One region of the Eubacterium sp. SB2 genome, then DNA from elsewhere that is predicted to be linked to it. Evidence: a T-box and tRNA genes for the amino acid it is inferred to sense, from the RefSeq annotation. Region 1 holds a T-box; the other holds one or more tRNA genes.
The links. The T-box of region 1 lies ahead of BN1938_RS07800 (valine--tRNA ligase). A T-box ahead of a tRNA ligase gene usually reads a tRNA of that ligase, here a tRNA-Val.
Positions count from the first base shown of each region.

Region 2: it has a tRNA-Val gene. The T-box ahead of BN1938_RS07800 (valine--tRNA ligase) is inferred to sense a tRNA for this amino acid. The anticodon was not compared.

Region 1 covers NZ_LN865152.1:40,014-49,854, reverse strand. Annotated here, with positions in the region: gene BN1938_RS07820 (LacI family DNA-binding transcriptional regulator) at 26-595, opposite strand; gene BN1938_RS07815 (glycoside hydrolase family 28 protein) at 616-1,650, shown strand; gene BN1938_RS07810 (AAA family ATPase) at 1,804-3,144, shown strand; gene BN1938_RS07805 (RloB family protein) at 3,147-3,806, shown strand; T-box leader at 3,971-4,251, shown strand; gene BN1938_RS07800 (valine--tRNA ligase) at 4,460-7,108, shown strand; gene BN1938_RS07795 (LTA synthase family protein) at 7,124-9,343, shown strand; gene BN1938_RS07790 (bifunctional folylpolyglutamate synthase/dihydrofolate synthase) at 9,340-9,841, shown strand, end outside.
Region 2 covers NZ_LN865153.1:1,573,908-1,583,748, reverse strand. Annotated here, with positions in the region: gene BN1938_RS19380 (GNAT family N-acetyltransferase) at 1-176, opposite strand, end outside; gene ispF (2-C-methyl-D-erythritol 2,4-cyclodiphosphate synthase) at 195-740, opposite strand; gene BN1938_RS19370 (hypothetical protein) at 765-1,310, opposite strand; tRNA gene BN1938_RS19365 (tRNA-Met) at 1,417-1,490, opposite strand; tRNA gene BN1938_RS19360 (tRNA-Val) at 1,512-1,584, opposite strand; gene BN1938_RS19355 (phosphoribosylformylglycinamidine synthase) at 1,818-5,573, opposite strand; gene BN1938_RS19350 (TIGR01906 family membrane protein) at 5,759-6,454, opposite strand; gene BN1938_RS19345 (LysR family transcriptional regulator) at 6,645-7,517, shown strand; gene BN1938_RS19340 (response regulator transcription factor) at 7,531-8,235, shown strand; gene BN1938_RS19335 (HAMP domain-containing sensor histidine kinase) at 8,236-9,645, shown strand.

The DNA of each region.
Region 1 (9,841 bases):
TCTGGAAATGATGCAATGATTTCCTCTAATTGCTTGGACAAACGGATACAGACTTCCTTTCTATTATTTGAGCTGCAAACTGTATATTTCTTGTGCAGGACTTAGTAATAGGATCTGATGAATGGATTTTTTCCAGCAATATGCGTACAGCCTCCCGCCCCAACTCGCTTCTCGGATAAGCAATTGTTGTAAGAGGAGGAGTGACATATTGGGAAAACTCAATGTTATCACATCCTGTTACGGAAATATCTTCCGGGATAGAATAACCGTGCTCTTGGATGGCACGCATTGCCCCAATAGCAACTTTGTCATTTGCTGCGAAAATGGCAGTTATATTATCCTGCGATGCTAACAGTTTTTTGGTTTCTGTATATGCTTTTTCCATCTCCCAGTTGATATTGATGATAAACTCGGGGGAGAGGCTAATCTGGTTGGCAAGGAGGGCCATGACATATCCTCGAAAACGCCCTTCATAATCGAATAAATTTATCCGCCCTTCAGTAAAACCCGCAGTATCACCGAGAAATGCAATATTTTTATGTCCGAGCTGGATCATTCTGTCCACAAGTAAATAGGATGCACGTTCAAAATTTATGGAAATTCGGTCATTTTTAAATTCGTCATAATAATAGATATGCTGACGAACACTTCCTGGACAAGTGTCTGATTTATGCAGAAGATTGCGTAAATATACAAATATATGGAGGCACGATCAATGGAAATGGAGCAGAATTCTATGAGGATGGGAAACCGGACATAATCCATCCCATGCTTTTCCGGTTCCTTAGATGTAAAAATATTTGGATGGAAGATGTAAATATAACGATGCCTGCAGGTTGGAGCACAGCGTTTATAGAATGTGAAGATATACATATCAGAGGAATAGATATTAGCAGCCGCCATTATAATGGTGACGGTCTGGATTTTGACAGCTGCAGGAATGTTTTTGTCTCAGATTGTAATATGGATACCAGTGATGACTGTCTGTGCATCCAAAATTCCGTGGCGGGAAGGGTAAGCCGCAATATCATAGTCAGGAACTGTGTTATGAAGAGCAGGTGGGCGGCAGTCCGAATCGGGTTATTAAACAGCGGGGATATTGAAGATGTGGTTATTTCCGATTGCATTTTTCATGATACTCTTTGCAGTGGATTTAAAATTCAGGCGGCGGAGAGCGGGAGGATCCATGATGTGCTTATGAGCAATATTATTATGAGAAATGTAACCAGACTCATATTTGTTACTTCCAATTTTTGTAAAATGGGGGTCTTGGAAGAGAGTGCCCGAGACAGCAGCAAGGGGATAGACGGCCTTTATTTTAAGAATATTATTATAGACAATACATCACAGGAAAAGCCGGGTTCTATGGATGGGATTTTTGTTGTGGGAACACCGGAAAGGAAAATTCGTGATGTTAGTTTGACTGATATCAGATATCATGTTTTGGGTGGAGGCGGATACACCAAAAAAGAGATTCCCGAATTGACGGGAAAGAGACCGGAATATTATGAACTGGATGTGAGTCCGTCTTCCGTATTGTATGCACGACACGTAGCAAAATTGGAAATGAACCGTTTCTTTTATGATTTAGAACAGGATGACTTAAGAGAACCTATCATATTTGAAGATGTGGTTATGGCCGGGGAGTAGGGCACATGTGGAAAATTATGGGATTGATCGAAATAAAAAGATGCGATTTTGCGGGAAGAATGCAAAATCAGAATAAAAGTATTGAATAATTATAATAATTAGCATATAATCGTTATAAGATTTTGCAAGTATTTAGCGGAATGGGGGGGTTATATGCTTCTTGAATTCAAGACAAAGAATTATAAATCATTTGTGGAAGAATCTAGTTTTTCTATGGTAGCTGCACCAAAGCAGAAAGGCTTAGATTACAGTTTGATGAAAACGAAGGTAAAAGGAAAAGAAATCCGTGGTTTGAGTTCCTCCGTAATTTATGGACCGAATGCCGCCGGAAAAACAAATATTATAGGTGCAATGGATGTCCTTCGTGCGATTGTATTACGAGGAAATATTAGAAATTCCGAGGAGAAATCTTCGCCAAATCCGGCAGCGGCAGCATTAGAGCTGATACCAAACAATAATGAAACAGAAGGAATGCCAGTTTGTTTTTCCGTCGAGTTTTATGAGGAAGATGCAGGAGATAAATTTAGAATTTTATATGAATTGGAGATTGATTTAGGAGTGTTCCTTGATGAGGAATATCCGAGAAAAATCGTATCAGAAAAGCTTTTTGTAAATGGAGAACCAATTTTTCAGCGTGCCAATGATTTGTATATTGGAAATATGAAAGTTATTAAAGAGTACCTTTCTGATGTAACAGCGCAAAATATAGAAAGCGTAAGCGAGATTGCGAAGAACAGTATAAGTAAGGAAGAACTGTTTTTAACAAATGGATTTAAGCTTGTTTTCTCACAGAAATTTACAAAATTGATTGTAGATTGGTTTACAAATAAGTTTATGGTAATCTATCGTGCCGATTCTATGCAGTTAATTAAAAGATTTGCTGATCCTAAGAAAAAGGCAGTTTATGTGGAAAAGACAACTGATAAAGCGGCAAAACTATTTGGAATTAACTCAAATGCAGTAGGGTATGTTATAAGTGAGGATGAGCCGGACGCAAAACTGTATTCTGTTTTTCGGGATATGAAGAATAAAAAGAATGCGGCTATTGCAGCGGAGATTTTTGAATCTTATGGGACAATCCGATTTATCAATATGTTTCCGCTAGTTATAAAAGCAATTCAGACCGGAGGAACGCTGGTAGTTGATGAATTTGATGCGTCTATTCACCCAATGGCATTGATGAGTATTATCAATGTTTTTCATAATGATGATATTAATATTCACCATGCACAGTTGATTTTTAATACACATAATCCCATTTTTTTAAACTCCAATCTCTTCAGGAGAGATGAGATTAAATTCGTCGAACGTGATGATGACAGCCACCAGAGTATCTTGTATGCGTTGTCTGATTTTGGAACAACGGGTGACAAGGGTGTCCGTAAACATGAAGATTATATGGGCAAATACTTTATAAGCCAGTATGGTGCGATTAAGGATATTGATTTTACACCAATCTTTGAGGAGATTTTGGATCGAGAAGGTGAGGTGTAGCGATGGCAAAGAGAAAGCCGACCAATAAATACTATTTTAGTGTCGAGGGAGAAACAGAGCAATGGTATTTGAAATGGTTGCAAGACCTTATTAACAATACGGAAGAATCTGTTTGTAAAGTTTCGATTGATTGTCCGGTGAAAAAGAATCCACTAAAACACGCAAAATCTTTGACAGTCACAAGAGAGATTAAGGTATATCATTTCTTTGATTATGAAAGCGATGAGCCTAATCATGTTCAAGGATTCCAAGATGCTATGGACAATATGAAGAAAGCAGAGCAAATAGGCAAGCAGATAAAGTATAAATCAGGATATAGTAATTCTACTTTCGATTTATGGATTATATTGCACATGGCAAATTGTAATGCTTCATTCACTCATAGAAAGCAGTACATTACACCAATTAATAAAGCCTTTGGTGAGAAATTTGAGAACATGGATGAATATAAACATGAGGATAATTTTAAACGATGTTTGAGTAAAATGAATCTTTCTAATGTAATTGACGCTATTGAACGTGCAAGAAAAATCATGCAGAAAAACAATGAGAATGGATATAGATTGCTTGAATATAGGGGATACAAATATTATAAAGAAAATCCATCTCTTTCTGCGTGGGAGGCAATAGAAAAGATTTTGAGTGACTGCAAATTATTGTGAAAATAGATATTGTATAATACGTTTGTTTGGCAATACAGAATTCTTAATATTCGTTAAACAACCTTGACAAATTAACGTCCGAAAGATATGATAGTTTGTAGTTAATATAAAGTTAACATTTTATTAATATCTTATCGGCCGTAACAGACGTCCGGTAATCATATACAAAGGTGTTGAGGAAGAGGAGTACATGATCGCTTCTGGCAGAGAGAACCATCCGTTGGCTGTAAGGTGGTTTCAGGTGAGGATCGTGGAAGGTAGCTTCTGAACCGGATATCTGAACAAGAGCACATTCAGTAGGATATCCCGGAGTTGTCCGCGTTACAGGACTTTAGAGATGTCCGTATACTGTTTTGTCAGTGACAGACTGCAGGCAGAAGCAGCAGGTTCGAAGAACAAAAAGGACATAAAATTAAGGTGGTACCGCGTATATAACGCCCTTTACTTATAGTAAAGGGCTTTTTAAATTCAAAAAACTGTGAAAAATCCGTGAAAAAGCGGGTTGCTATTCACGGGCAGTGCACCATGCTGCATGGCATTCGAGTCACTAAAGTGATGGGGCGGACACCTGATCAGAGAAAACTGTACATAAGACTTTTGGCTGGTACAGAGATAAGAGTACGATATTTATGAGGGAGAACAAGGAGGAAACTATGAGCAAAGAATTGGCAAAGACTTATAATCCGAAAGAAATTGAAGACAAGACTTATGAGAAATGGTGCGAAAACAAGTATTTTCATGCGGAAATTGACAGGAGCAGAAAGCCGTTTACTACGGTGATGCCGCCTCCGAATATTACGGGGAAACTCCACATGGGACACGCACTGGATAATACGCTGCAGGATATCCTGATCCGCTATAAAAGGATGGAGGGCTACAATGCCTTGTGGATTCCGGGAACAGACCATGCTGCGATCTCTACGGAAGTCAAGGTAACGAATCAGCTGAAAGAAGAGGGAATCGACAAGAAAGAGCTGGGAAGAGAAGGCTTTCTTGAGAGAACCTGGCAGTGGAAGGAAGAATATGCCGGAACGATTGAAAACCAGCTGAAAAAGCTGGGGATTTCCTGTGACTGGGACAGAGAACGTTTCACCATGGATGAAGGTTGTTCCAAGGCTGTTGAAGACGTCTTTATCAAACTGTATGAAAAGGGATATATTTATAAAGGCTCCAGAATCATCAACTGGTGTCCGGTATGCAAGACTTCTCTGTCCGATGCGGAAGTAGAGCATGAGGAGCAGGACGGTTTCTTCTGGCATATCAAGTATCCGATCGCAGGAACGGACAGATTCCTGGAGATTGCGACGACACGTCCCGAGACTATGCTTGGTGATACTGCAATTGCGGTACATCCGGATGATGAGCGGTACAGCGATATTGTGGGAAAGACGGCAGTGCTTCCGCTTGTAAACCGGGAGATACCGATTGTGGCCGACTACTACGTTGACAAGGAATTTGGTACCGGTGCGGTAAAGATTACACCGGCTCATGACCCGAATGACTTTGAGGTAGGAAAGCGTCATAATCTGGAAGAAATCAATATCATGAATGATGACGCCACGATCAATGAAAAAGGCGGAAAGTACGCGGGGATGGAGCGCTATGAGGCGAGAAAGGCTATCGTTGCGGATCTGGAAGCACAGGGATATCTTGTGAAGATTGAGCCTCATTCTCATAATGTCGGAACCCATGACAGATGCAGCACAACGGTGGAACCGCTGATCAAACAGCAGTGGTTCGTCAAGATGGAAGAACTGGCAAAACCGGCGATCAATGCCTTGAAGACAGGCGAGCTGAAGTTTGTGCCGGAACGTTTTGATAAGATCTACCTGCATTGGCTTGAGAACATCAAAGACTGGTGTATCTCCAGACAGATCTGGTGGGGCCATAGAATTCCGGCTTATTACTGTGATCAATGCGGAGAGTTCGTTGTCGCAAAAGAAGTTCCGCAGACCTGTCCGCACTGCGGCTGCAGCCATTTTACACAGGATGAAGATACCCTGGATACATGGTTCAGTTCAGCGCTGTGGCCGTTCTCCACACTGGGATGGCCGGAGAAGACAGAAGATCTGGACTACTTTTATCCGACAGACGTACTGGTAACAGGATACGACATCATTTTCTTCTGGGTAATACGTATGGTATTTTCCGGATTCGAGCATACAGGCAGGTCCCCCTTCCATACAGTGCTGATCCATGGTCTTGTGAGAGATTCTCAGGGGCGCAAGATGAGCAAATCACTGGGCAATGGGATTGACCCGCTGGAGATCATCGACCAGTACGGTGCGGATGCACTCCGCCTGACGCTGGTAACCGGTAATGCGCCTGGGAATGACATGAGATTTTATAATGAAAGAGTGGAGGCAAGCAGAAACTTTGCCAATAAGGTATGGAACGCTTCCCGCTTTATTCTGATGAACATTGAAAATGAAACGCTGACACAGCCGGGGACTGCGGAATTGGCAGAGGAGGACAAATGGATCTTGTCCAAAGTCAACACCCTGGCAAAAGATGTGACAGAAAATATGGATAAATTCGAGCTTGGAATCGCCGTACAGAAAGTTTATGATTTTATATGGGATGAATTCTGTGACTGGTATATCGAAATGGCAAAATTCCGTATTTACCATAAGGAGGAGAATCCGCAGGCTGCCAATTGTGCACTGTGGACGTTAAAGACCGTTCTCGGGCAGGCGCTTAAGATGCTTCATCCGTTTATGCCGTTCGTAACAGAGGAGATCTATAAGGCGCTCGTGCCGGAAGAGGAATCTCTGATGATGTCTGACTGGCCTGTTTATAAGGAAGAGTGGAGTTTTGACGCATCCGAGATTGTTCTGGACCATATGAAAGAGGTAATCCGGGGAATCCGCAATATCCGTGCGGAGATGAACGTGGAGAACAGCCGCAAAACAAAGGTATTTATTGTAAGCGGGGAAAAAGCGCTGTGCGACGGCTTTACCGCATTGTCTGATTCGGTTAAGCCTCTGATGAATGCCGCAGAGCTCTATATCAGCGCAGAAAAGCAGGGCGTTGGCGAAGATGCAGTATCCATTGTAGTACCCGGCGCATCCGTCTATCTTCCGTTAGAAGATCTGGTTGATTTTGAACAGGAAATGGAGCGACTGAAGAAGGAAGAGCAGAAACTGACAAAAGAAATCGCGAGAGCCAAAGGGATGCTGTCAAACGAAAAGTTTATCAGTAAAGCGCCGGAGGCAAAGGTTCAGGAAGAGCGTGAAAAGCTGGAGAAATACACGCAGATGTTAAAACAGGTACAGGAGAGAATGGAAGGCTTGAAGAAATAGTAAGAGAGGTCATAAATGAAACACATTCAAATCAGGAAACCTGATATAAAAGGCTTTTTTCATAAAATAAAAAACTTAAAAAAGGAAGATGTCAAAGCGCACTGGAAAGAGAGAAGGGAGCGGCGGCAGCAGATTCTGGAACAGCGCCGCAACAGTAAGTTTGCGAAGAAGATGCAGCCGGTATACAGGTTTATGGACAGGATCTCACTGATTCTGCATTTCCTGCTGGCATGTGTGCTGAACCTGCTGATTGAGGTGATCTCCCGTCATTCTCTGTTTGAGGCATGGGACTACATGGTGGGATCGCCAAAAGTATTTTTGTTCAATGCATTCCTGATATTTGCCACATTTTCCGTTGTCTATCTTGTCAGGCGGAGACTGTTTGCCAGAATACTGCTCAGTGTATTCTGGCTGTTTCTGGGAACTTGCAATGGGTATCTGCTTCTGAAAAGGGTGACGCCTTTTAATGCCCAGGACCTGAAGGTACTTTCGGACGCGCTGGCCCTGACAGGCAATTACTTTAACACATTTGAACTGATCCTGCTGATCGTGGGTATCGCCGCAGTGATTCTCTGGGTGATCTCCATGTGGCGAAGGGGCGGACAGTACGCGGGGAAAATGCATCGCATTCTTGCGCTGGCAGGAGTTGTATTCTGGCTTGGGGCCTATGTTTTTCTGACGGATGTGGCGATTGACAAGCGGGTTGTCTCCAACTATTTTGGAAACATTGCATTTGCCTATGAGGACTATGGTTTCCCGTACTGCTTTACTGCAAGTATATTCAATACCGGTATCTCAGAGCCTGCAGGCTACAGTGAAGAGACGATGGCTAAGATAAGCAACAACGGCAGTATTACAGAAAGTACAACCGGGAGGACTGAAGAAACGCTTCCGAATATTATTTTTGTGCAGCTGGAATCCTACTTTGACCCTACAGAGGTAGAGTGGCTCCAATTTTCGGAAGATCCGATCCCGAATCTGAGAAAGATGTATCAGGAGCATTCGACGGGTTACTTTAAGGTCCCTTCCGTTGGCGCCGGAACGGCGAATACAGAGTTTGAGGTGCTGACGGGGATGAGTATGCGTTTCTTCGGCCCGGGGGAATATCCCTATAAAACATACGCAAAGACCAAAGTACTGGAAAGTGCAGCCACCGCACTGGGTAAGTTTGGATATGGTGCAGAGGCGCTTCACAATAACGGCGGTAACTTCTACAGCCGCGCCCAGGTGTTCAACCACATGGGGTTTGACCATTATACGAGCAAAGAGTTTATGAACATTCTCCAGACTACGCCCAAGGGATGGGCTACGGATGATATCCTGATCCCGAATATCATGGATTCCATGGATACAACAGAACAGCAGGACTTTGTGTTTACCATCAGTGTGCAGGGCCATGGGGATTATCCGACGGAGAAGATGATTGAGAACCCGGAGATTGTGGTGAGCGGGGTGGAAGACGAGGGAAAACGCAATTCCTGGGAATATTATGTGAACGAAGTGTATGAAATGGATAAGTTTGCCGGTGATCTTGTGAAGGCGGTGGAACAGCGGAACGAGCCGTCAGTCATTGTATTTTATGGAGACCACCTGCCTACGATGGGACTGGAAGCAAAGGATCTCAAGAGCAGATACCTGTATAATACGAATTATGTAATCTGGGATAATATCGGGCTTGAGAAAGAGGATAGAAATATCCCGGCGTACCAGATCATGGCGGATGTATTTGAGCGTCTGGATATCCATTCCGGCACGATATTCAATTACCATCAGCAGAGGCGGCAGACCAAGAATTATCTGGCGGACCTGGAACTTCTGCAGTACGACATTTTATATGGAAAGCAGTATGTCTACAAAGACAGCGGACAGCCGATTACAGAAGGCCATATGGTGATGGGAGTGAATGACGCCGCGGTAACCGAACTGGTTTCCCAGTTGGACGGAACTTATAGTATCTACGGAGAAAACTTTACGAAACAGAGTAAAGTCTATATAAATGGTGAAAAACAGAGCAGTACGTTCCTGAATAATACCAGAATCGATTTAAAAGAAGCGTCCCTTGAGGACGGGGATATTCTGCAGGTGTGCCAGGTAGGTTCCAGCAATACCATATTCCGCTCATCCAGGGAATATAAGTATGAAGGCGGAAAGCTGACGGAGCTGCCGTTGACCATCGGCGGTGTGGAACCGGGCCGCGAAGCATTTGCAGAGCAGGAAACAGGTGAAGAGAAGTGACGTACACAGAGGCCGCAGAGTATATTTTAAATATTCCGAAGTTTACGGCAAAAAATAAGACGGGGCATACGATCCGGTTTCTTCAGTTTCTGGGAAATCCACAGGAAGGCCGCAGGGTGATCCACGTGGCAGGTACGAACGGAAAAGGGTCGGTGTGTGCATATTTGAACGCCATGCTGCTTGCCCAGGGAAAGACGGCAGGAATGTTTGTCTCACCCCACCTGGTAAAGATGAATGAGCGAATTGTGATCAACGGCTGCCAGATTGCAGACGAAGATTTTCTGGATGTTTTCGGGTATGTAATGGAAAAAGTGGAGGAGATGGAGGCGGAAAATCTGCCCCATCCGACCTTTTTTGAATTCCTTTTCGGGATGGCAATGACAGCTTTCGCCAAAGCCGGCGTGGAGTACGTTGTGCTTGAAACCGGTCTGGGGGGGCGTTTGGACGCCACGAATGCCATCGGGAAACCGTTGGTATCCGTGATTACTTCTATCGGAC
Region 2 (9,841 bases), on a different contig from region 1:
TTGAGCTGGAGCATGGAACGGATGGCCCCATCCTCCTCTATTACATAGATCTGATTGTCCCTGGTCTTAATAAAGTAATAGTAGTCCAGAAATGCTTTGCTGTCTTCCGGAAATACCTTCTCCCACAGCGCTCTTGTCCTGCTGTGTTCACTGCTGTCAAGCTTTCGAAGCTGCATTTTATATTCCCTCTTTTCTTACTTCCTGGGACAGCCCTTGCAGCCCTCGCATCCATTTGGATTGGGGGTCACATCGTAGCTGCTGTAGTTCATAATCTTTTCCAGAGCACACACCGCCTGAGAGGAAATCCCCGCTCCGCGCCCTGTAAATCCAAGCCCCTCTTCCGTTGTTGCCTTGATATTGACCTGGTCAGGCATAAGATTCAGTGCATCCGCTACATTCTTTATCATCTCATCTATATATGGGCGCATCTTGGGCTGCTGCGCAACAATGGTTGCATCAATGTTCTCAATCACAAACTGCTTTTCATCCAGAAGTGCTGCTACATGTTCCAGCAGCCTGATGCTGGAAATGCCTTTGTACTGCGGATCTGTATCCGGAAAATGCTTTCCGATATCCCCCAGTGCCGCAGCTCCGAGAAGCGCATCCATAATGGCATGTACAACCACATCTGCGTCCGAATGCCCCTGAAGTCCCTTCTCATATGGTATCTCTACTCCTCCGAGAATCAGCTTTCTGTCTTCGACCAGCCTGTGTACATCATATCCCATACCTACACGCATGTTCTGTCTCTCCTTATTCATATTCTATTTTTCTTCGTCGTCAGTCTCTTCCATTGATTCTTCCGTGGTATCCCCGTTTAGATCTATCAGTGTATCTGCAGGTGTAACTGTGTCCTGGGCTGCATCGTCCTTCATAGCTTCTGCAGTTTTCGTTCTGTTATTCTTCTCACTGTCATCATTTGGATTCGCTTTTCTGTCATCTGAAAAATCCGTCTCCCTGGAATCTGCATCTTTCTCCTCGTAAGGCATTTCCTCTTCAGACTCCTCCTCGGTATCTTCCTCTTCTGAAGAAGTCTCCTTCTCAGGATCTGCTTCTATTGTATCTGCAGAATTGTCTTCCTCTGAAGATGTCTCTTCCTCATTCTGCAATTTGTTTCTCATTGCGATTACGCTTTTTGCGGATATAATCACGATCACCGCCCCTATCACAATAAACAAGATACCTGCGGTCATCATAAACACCATGTTTTCGGGTCTTTCAGTCAGCATCCCGCTTACGATCTGGTACCCCAGATAGATCACATACAGGCCGGCTACAATTCTCAACACGAGCCAGGATTTTTCATTCATTTGTTTGTCCTCCGTTTCATTTTTCATTCTCTGATTCTAACATACTTAGATAAGTATTGCCATAATCAGACACAAAAAAGCTCCGGAAATTTCCGAAGCTTCTCAGTAGCGGAAACTGGATTTGAACCAGCGACACCACGGGTATGAACCGTGTGCTCTAGCCAACTGAGCTATTCCGCCATATGAAATTTTAGAAAGTTATGGGACCTATAGGGCTCGAACCTATGACCCTCTGCTTGTAAGGCAGATGCTCTCCCAGCTGAGCTAAGATCCCATATTCTCCCGGTCTGCGTTTAAGTGTTTGTCTCACCCGCAACCCGCTTTGCTATTATACTATTATTTTTCATCAAATGTCAACACCTTTTTTCCTATTTTTTCAAATTTTTTTAACAAATCAGAAACTTCGTCCGGCGCTGCACATGGTACCCCTTATAAACACGGGCCGTATCCCATTTTTTAATATTTCATATCGCGGATACGGCCCCTTTTATTTAGAATAATTTAGATCTATTTGAAATATTTCACACCGGATTCAAAGATTTTCATGTCCTGTTCTCCGTAAATATTTATGGCAACCGAGTTGTCTCTTCTCTCTGAATGCGCCATCTTGCCAAGCACACGGCCGTCCGGGCTTGTGATTCCTTCGATTGCGCGGTAAGAGCCGTTGACATTCCACTCTTCATCCATGCTGATCACGCCGTCAATGTCACAATACTGTGTCGCAACCTGACCGTTGGCAAACAGTTTATCCAGCCATTCTTCACTGGCAACAAAACGCCCTTCCCCGTGGGATGCCGGATTCGTATACACGCCGCCAAGAGACGCCTCCTGAAGCCATGGAGATTTATTTGTCACCACTTTTGTGTATACCATCTTTGAGATATGGCGTCCGATGGTGTTATAGGTCAGTGTCGGAGAATCCTCCTTCTGGCCTGTAATGGTTCCGTAAGGCACAAGCCCCAGTTTGATCAGGGCCTGGAAGCCGTTGCACACACCAAGGGCAAGTCCGTCTCTCTCATTGAGCAGTTTTTCTACCGCCTCTTTGATCTTGGCATTCTGGAAGGCTGTAGCGAAGAATTTGGCAGAACCGTCCGGTTCGTCACCCGCGCTGAAACCGCCCGGGAACATGATCATCTGCGCCTGTGTGATGGCATTTTCGAACTCTGCCACTGAATGACGGATGTCTTCCGCATCCAGGTTCTTAAATACTTTCGTTATCACCTTCGCGCCTGCGCGCTCAAAGGCTCTCTTGCTGTCGTATTCACAGTTGGTTCCCGGGAATACCGGGATGAATACGGTTGGCTGCCCGATCTTATGGCTGCATATATGGATATCCTTTGTATCATATAATTTGTCTTCCAATACTTCTTTGCTGTCTGCAGAAGATCTTGTGGCAAATACCTTCTCCAGGGTCTCTGTCCAGGCCGTCTTCGCCTCGCTCAGAGTGATCTTTGCATTCCCATAGCTGAATGTACCGTCGTCTGTCACCTCACCGATGACGGTATAACTGATTGCCAATTCTCCCACCTGATCAGCAGGCACTTCCGCAACCAGATCTCCAAATGCCGGCGCAAACAGTTCTCCGGCATCCATGCTGTGCTCTATCTTTAGCCCAAGCCCGTTTCCAAACGCCATTTTGCTGACGGCAGCCATCACACCGTGACGGTCCAGGGCATATGCGGATACAATTCTGCCATTGTGTATATCGCTCTCGAACTTTCCGTACTGATCCATCAGCCGGCCGTATACAGGGAGGTCATATCCATCCTTCTCGATTCTCATCCATACCAGCTTATTTCCCGCCTTTTTCAGTTCCGGGGTAATGATATCCTTCTCCGTTGCCATATCGACAGCAAAAGAAACCAGAGTCGGGGGCACATCAATATCCTGGAATGTTCCAGACATACTGTCCTTGCCGCCTATGGAAGGCAGGCCGAATCCCAGCTGTGCGTCATAAGCCCCCAGCAGAGCCGCAAAAGGCTGGCTCCATCTTTTCGGGTCTTCTGTCATTCTGCGGAAATATTCCTGGAACGTAAAGCGGATCTTCCGGTAATCACCGCCGGCCGCCACGATCTTAGCCACGGATTCTACGACTGCGTAAACGGCACCGTGATACGGACTCCAGCTGGAAAGATAGGGGTCAAAACCATAGCTCATCATGGAAACACTGTCTGTGCTGCCATTTTGCACCGGCACCTTAGCAACCATAGCCTGTGTCTCTGTCATCTGGTACTTTCCGCCATGCGGCATAAATACGGAGCCGGCGCCGATAGATCCGTCGAACATCTCCACAAGCCCCTTCTGGGAGCATACATTCAGATCGCTCAGCATATCAAGCCATTTTCCTCTTACATCCTGCACGTCTTCCTTTATAAAAATTGTATCTTTTTTATTCGGAATCTCCACCTCGACGGATGTCTCCTGATGGGCGCCGTTCGTATCCAGGAATGCACGGGAAATATTAACGATCTCTTTTCCGCGCCATGAAAGTACCAGTCTCGGGGCCTCCGTAACCACTGCCACTTCAACGGCCTCCAGATTCTCTTCCTTTGCATAATCCAGAAATTGTTTTACATCTTTTGGATCGACAACAACAGCCATTCTCTCCTGAGACTCTGAGATCGCGATCTCAGTCCCGTCAAGACCGGCATATTTCTTCGGTACCTTGTCCAGATCTACCCGGAGCCCGTCCGCAAGCTCTCCGATGGCAACTGAGACACCGCCCGCACCAAAATCATTGCATTTTTTAATTAGGGCACTGACTTCTTCTCTTCTGAATAAACGCTGGATCTTACGCTCTGTCGGCGGGTTACCCTTCTGCACCTCTGCACCGCAGGTCTCGATAGACTCTTCCGTGTGGACCTTGGAAGAACCGGTCGCTCCGCCGCATCCGTCGCGCCCTGTGCGTCCGCCAAGGAGAATGATGATATCTCCGGGATCTGAAGTCTCTCTGATGACTGCACGTCTGGGAGCAGCGCCGAGAACTGCGCCGATCTCCATACGTTTTGCCACATAGTCCGGGTGATAGATCTCCTTGACCGCTCCGGTTGCAAGGCCGATCTGGTTTCCATAGGAACTGTAGCCCGCAGCGGCTCCCCGTACCAGTTTCTTCTGCGGCAGCTTTCCTTTTAAGGTATCCTTTACAGACACGGTAGGATCTGCTGCTCCGGTCACACGCATCGCCTGGTATACATAGGTCCTCCCTGACAGCGGATCGCGGATCGCACCGCCCAGACAGGTCGCAGCCCCGCCAAAAGGCTCGATCTCAGTCGGGTGGTTGTGTGTCTCATTTTTAAAATTAATCAGCCACTCCTCTTCCGCGCCGTCTACCTTGATCGGCACAACAATACTGCAGGCATTGATCTCCTCAGACTCTTCCTGATCCTGGAGTTTCCCTTCCTTTTTCAGCTTTCTCATCGCCATAAGGGCCAGGTCCATCAGGCAGACAAACTTGTCCTCTCTGCCGGCAAAGATTTCGCTGTGGTCTTTGAGATATTGTTTGTATGTATTTACGATGGGTGCTTTATAATCGCCCTCGCCAAAGGTAATCTCCTTTAATTCCGTGGAGAAGGTGGTATGGCGGCAGTGATCTGACCAGTAGGTATCCAGCACGCGGATCTCCGTCATCGTCGGGTCTCTGTGCTCTTCTCCGCTGTAGTACTTCTGGATATGCAGGAAATCTTTAAACGTCATTGCCAGTCCCAGTGAATCATAGAGCTTCTTCAGCTCCTCCTGGGGCATATTCTGGAATCCGTCAAATACTTTAACATCCTCCGGTTCCTCAAATACTGTGACCAGAGTCTCCGGTTTTTCCATCCCGGTTTCCCTGGAATCCACCGGGTTGATGCAGTGGTTCTTAATCGCACCAAATTCTTCTTCCGTTACGGTTCCTTCTATTACATAAGTAGTCGCAGTGCGGATGATCGGCTTTTCATCTTCCTTAATAAACTGCACGCACTGTTCTGCTGAATCCGCCCTCTGGTCAAACTGTCCCGGGAGATATTCTACTGAAAATACATGGCTCTCCTCTTTCATCGGAAAACTTTCCTGATAAAGTGTATCAACAGGAGGCTCTGCAAATATCCCACTGCATGCTTTTTCAAAAGTGGTATCGGAAAGATTCTCCACATCATAGCGGATCAGGACGCGTACATCTGTCACCGTCTGAATTCCCAGATAGTGTTTAATCTCATGCCGCAGTTCCTTAGCTGAAACAGCAAATTCCGGTTTTTTCTCCACATAAACACGTCTTACATTACTCATAAACGATCTCCTTTGCATTTTATTCTGCCGCAGTTCACTGCGCACATTTTAATTTCATCTTACTTGTTCTGCAGCATTGCTGCAAATCTGCCCGCCAGAACATCAGTAGTATCGTGTCCTTTTGTCAGCTCTTTTCTATCCTATCACATTTTTTCTCATTAGTACAATTAATATAATTAAACTTATTAATTAGTACAGTTAATCTTTGACTTTTTTCTCCATATCATGCTGATGATCAGCAACACTGCAAGTCCAGCTATAAAGAGAACACCAATTCTAATAACCATATCGGAAAACAGGCCTTCCGGGAGCATTCTGATCATATAATCCTCGGCCGGATCAAACAGCCACAGGTCGTTTGTAAAGAAAATCTCATGAAATTTTGTGAAGGCAGCCGAAAAATCCCTGGAAAATAAATACGCCAGAAGAGCCGTTCCCGCCGCCGTTAACCCCAATGCGATCTGAAACGCCCTGGGAATCAGATACTTCCACCTTGCCTTTGTCGCAATCAAAACGGCAAGACAGATCAGCAATACTGCAGCAGCCCAAGTCCTGAGGCGCAGCCCTCCAATGAAAAGTCCCTGCACATCCGCCATATGCAGCTTATCCTGTTCATTAAAGAAATCCTGTTCCTTCCCCTCCACTGTAATGATCACCTCCAGATTCTCCCGGTCCCCCTTTAGATAATCCATCATCTCATGGGTCACATACATCACATCCTCCATCTTCATGTCCAGATCCGGGAGCACATCGTATTTCTCATACTCTCTTTCATAAAAACTGAAATCCGCGTACATCGCTGCCTGAAAGCTCGTGATCAGAAGGATCAAAATTACAGACAGCGATAGTATAACGCCCAATACCCAATGTACTTTTTTCATCCTGCCATCTCCTGTCGTACCATACCTTATTGATTTCGAATATCCAGCCTGTCGAAGACATCTTCGTCAGATTATGATTCAATAAGTACAGATATTATTTTATTTAACGTTTTTATTTTATCATAATACCGATTGTAATTCATCTCAATTTGGCTTATAATACAAGCAATACTTATTAGGAGGTCTAATAATGGATATCAATTATGAACTGTACAAAGTATTTTTTCATGTTGCATCCACCCTCAGCTTTTCGGAGGCGTCAAAACAGCTTTTTATTTCACAGTCAGCGGTCAGCCAGTCCATCAAAACACTGGAGCGCAAGCTGGACCAGACTCTGTTTATCCGCAGTACCAAACGGGTCCTTCTGACCCCGGAAGGTGAGATTCTGCTTCGGCATATCGAACCAGCCATGCATCTGATTCAGCGGGGTGAGGCCCAGCTGCTGGATGCCGCTTCCACGGGAGGCCAGATCCGCATAGGGGCCAGTGACACGATCTGCCGTTATTTCCTGGTTCCATATCTTGAAAAATTTCACAAAGCATTCCCCAGCGCACACATCAAAGTAAACAACCAGACCTCCATCAAATGTGTGGAAATGCTGGAATCCGGCCAGGTTGACCTGATTGTTGTCAACTACCCCAACAACTATCTGAGCAACGTCTCCTCTATTAAGAAAATCAAAACATTCCGGGATGTATTTATCGCGAACGAATCATTCCATGAATTGAAAGAGAAGAAGCTAACCTATAAACAGCTTTCCCAGTATCCGATCCTTATGCTGGATAGGCACAGCACAACGAGTGAATTTCTCCATCGGTTATTCCAGCAGCACCAGCTGGATCTGGTTCCGGAGATCGAGCTGACCAGCAACGACCTGCTCATCGACCTCGCCCGCATCGGACTGGGCATTGCTTTTATCCCCGATTACTGCATGACGGGCGGGCAGAAAGGTATTTTTGTTGTGGAGACCAAAGAGGAACTGCCGGAAAGAGAACTGGTCATCGCTTATAACGAACAAATGCCGCTCACCAGGGCCGCGGAAGAATTTTTAAATTATTTTTAAGAAGGAAAAGCCCATGAATCATAAAATATTGTTAGTAGATGATGAAAAGGATATTGTTGACCTGATTGAGGAAGTGCTGCGTCGGGATGGCTTTCAAAATATTGAAAGGGCATATACTGGGGCAGACGCCGTAGAGCTCTGCAAAACCTTTGATCCGGATGTTATCGTTCTGGACATTATGCTTCCTGACCTGGACGGGATCGAGGTATGTAAGAAAATACGCGGATTTTCTTTTTGCTCGATTCTATTTCTGTCTTCCAAAAACGATGATATCGACAAGATCCTGGGGCTGTCCAGCGGCGGGGATGACTATATCACCAAGCCTTTCAGCCCCAGGGAAGTCGTATTCCGGATCAAGGCGCAGCTCCGCCGCCAGCAATATCAGGCCTCCATCCATACCCCTGAAACGGAAACGGTTGCTGCGAGCAGCCTTTTCCTGGACAGAGAAAGCTGCCGCATTCTAAAATCCGGAAAGGAGTTAAGCCTTACAGGCCGTGAATTCCTGCTCCTTGCCTATCTGATGGAAAATGCAGATAAAATCTTAAGTAAAGAACGCCTCTACGAACATGTATGGGGGGAATACAGCAGTATCTGTGATAATACGATTATGGTGCATATCCGTCATATCAGGGAGAAAATCGAGGATATTCCATCCAGCCCCAGGCAGCTTGTAACAATAAAAGGGCTGGGTTATAAGCTGAAGAAAAGGGTGGATTAAATGAGAAAATCTGGTTACCGCACTGCTTTTCATATATACCTTATCTTTTTACTGGCGCTTCTCGGCGCCCTTATTTTCTCTGCCCTGTTTTTCTTCTCGGTTATCACCGTAAAGTTTCCCGATGGTTCTGTGCAGCGAAGCGATTATCCCAAGGCATTCACAGAGGATTTTGGCAGACAGATTACTTTTATAGATGGTAAACCGCAGATAAAACAGACCGGAATCGAACTGCTCCGTGCAAATCAGGCGGGTATTCAGGTTTTAGATGACAGGGGCGGGGAAATCGCCAGTTATCAGAGGCCTGCGGATGCAAAGACTTCCTATTCTGATGCGGAGCTGCTGCGGCTTTACCGGACAGGGGAGTTTTTCGATACCACTGCGTTTATCGGAAATCTGAATGATAAGGGCAAAGAGTTTTCTTACATCTTGTATTTTCCTGTGAATGTAACAAAAGTCACCATGTTTCTGAATGGCGACAGATTCACTACCGGTAAAACAATCTTTACATTGGGCACAGGAGTACTTATCATGATCCTCCTTGCCGGAGGCATTATATATGGATTCTGGATCACAAATAAAATGAACCACATTTCTGAATGCGTTCGTTCTATAGCAAAGCGTGATTATAACCCTCTCATAATCAAAGGCTCATTCGGAGACGTATATGAAAGCCTGAATCAGCTTGACCAGGATATCCGGGACACCGACAGATTAAAAGAACAGACGGAATCGATGCGTGAAGAATGGATTGCTAATATCACACACGATTTAAAAACACCGCTCTCCCCAATTAAAGGTTATGCGGAGATTCTATTTGAAAACGGCTCCATTACAGGCCCGCAGCTTCATAAGTACTCTGGGGTCATTTTAAAAAATGTCTCTTCCATCGAACAGCTTATCGAGGATCTGAAGCTGACTTATCAATTAGAAAGCGCAATGCTGCCGGTTCAGAGCACAAGACAGGATTTCGTGCGTTTTATGAAAGAGCTGGTCATTGATATATTGAACAATCCCGCATACGAAAACCGTGTTATTCATTTTGAATCCGATCAAGAACCTATCTATTTCTCATTTGATGAGAAGCTGATGGCAAGGGCTTTCCAGAACCTCATCCTCAATTCTTTTACCCACGGAAACAGGGATACCGAAGTTAGTTTGGAGATCACATCAGCGGACAGGATGCTCATAATCGTTGTAAGCGACAACGGGCCCGGCATGAATCCTTCCGAACTGTCCATGCTATTTCAGCGCTACTACAGAGGCGCCAGCTCCGGGCAGAAAACGGAGGGGACGGGGCTGGGGCTTGCCATCGCCAAAAGTATAGTAGAAGCCCAGGGCGGCAGGATCTGTGCAGACAGTGAACTCCATGCCGGAACATCTTTTAAAATAGAATTCCCCATAATGGAGTGAAATAAATTAAGGTTAATTAAGGTTGTGTGAAAATCAGATTAAGGTTGATAGTCTATTATAGTTTTATAATAGCTGTCAGCCTTTTTATGATATAGGAAATTTCGCTGGAATTTCCTATACCATAAAAACCCTCCGGGGGACGTACACGCCGCGATAAGGTATATAGCCGCAAAGCGGCATCGCGGCGGCGCCAAAG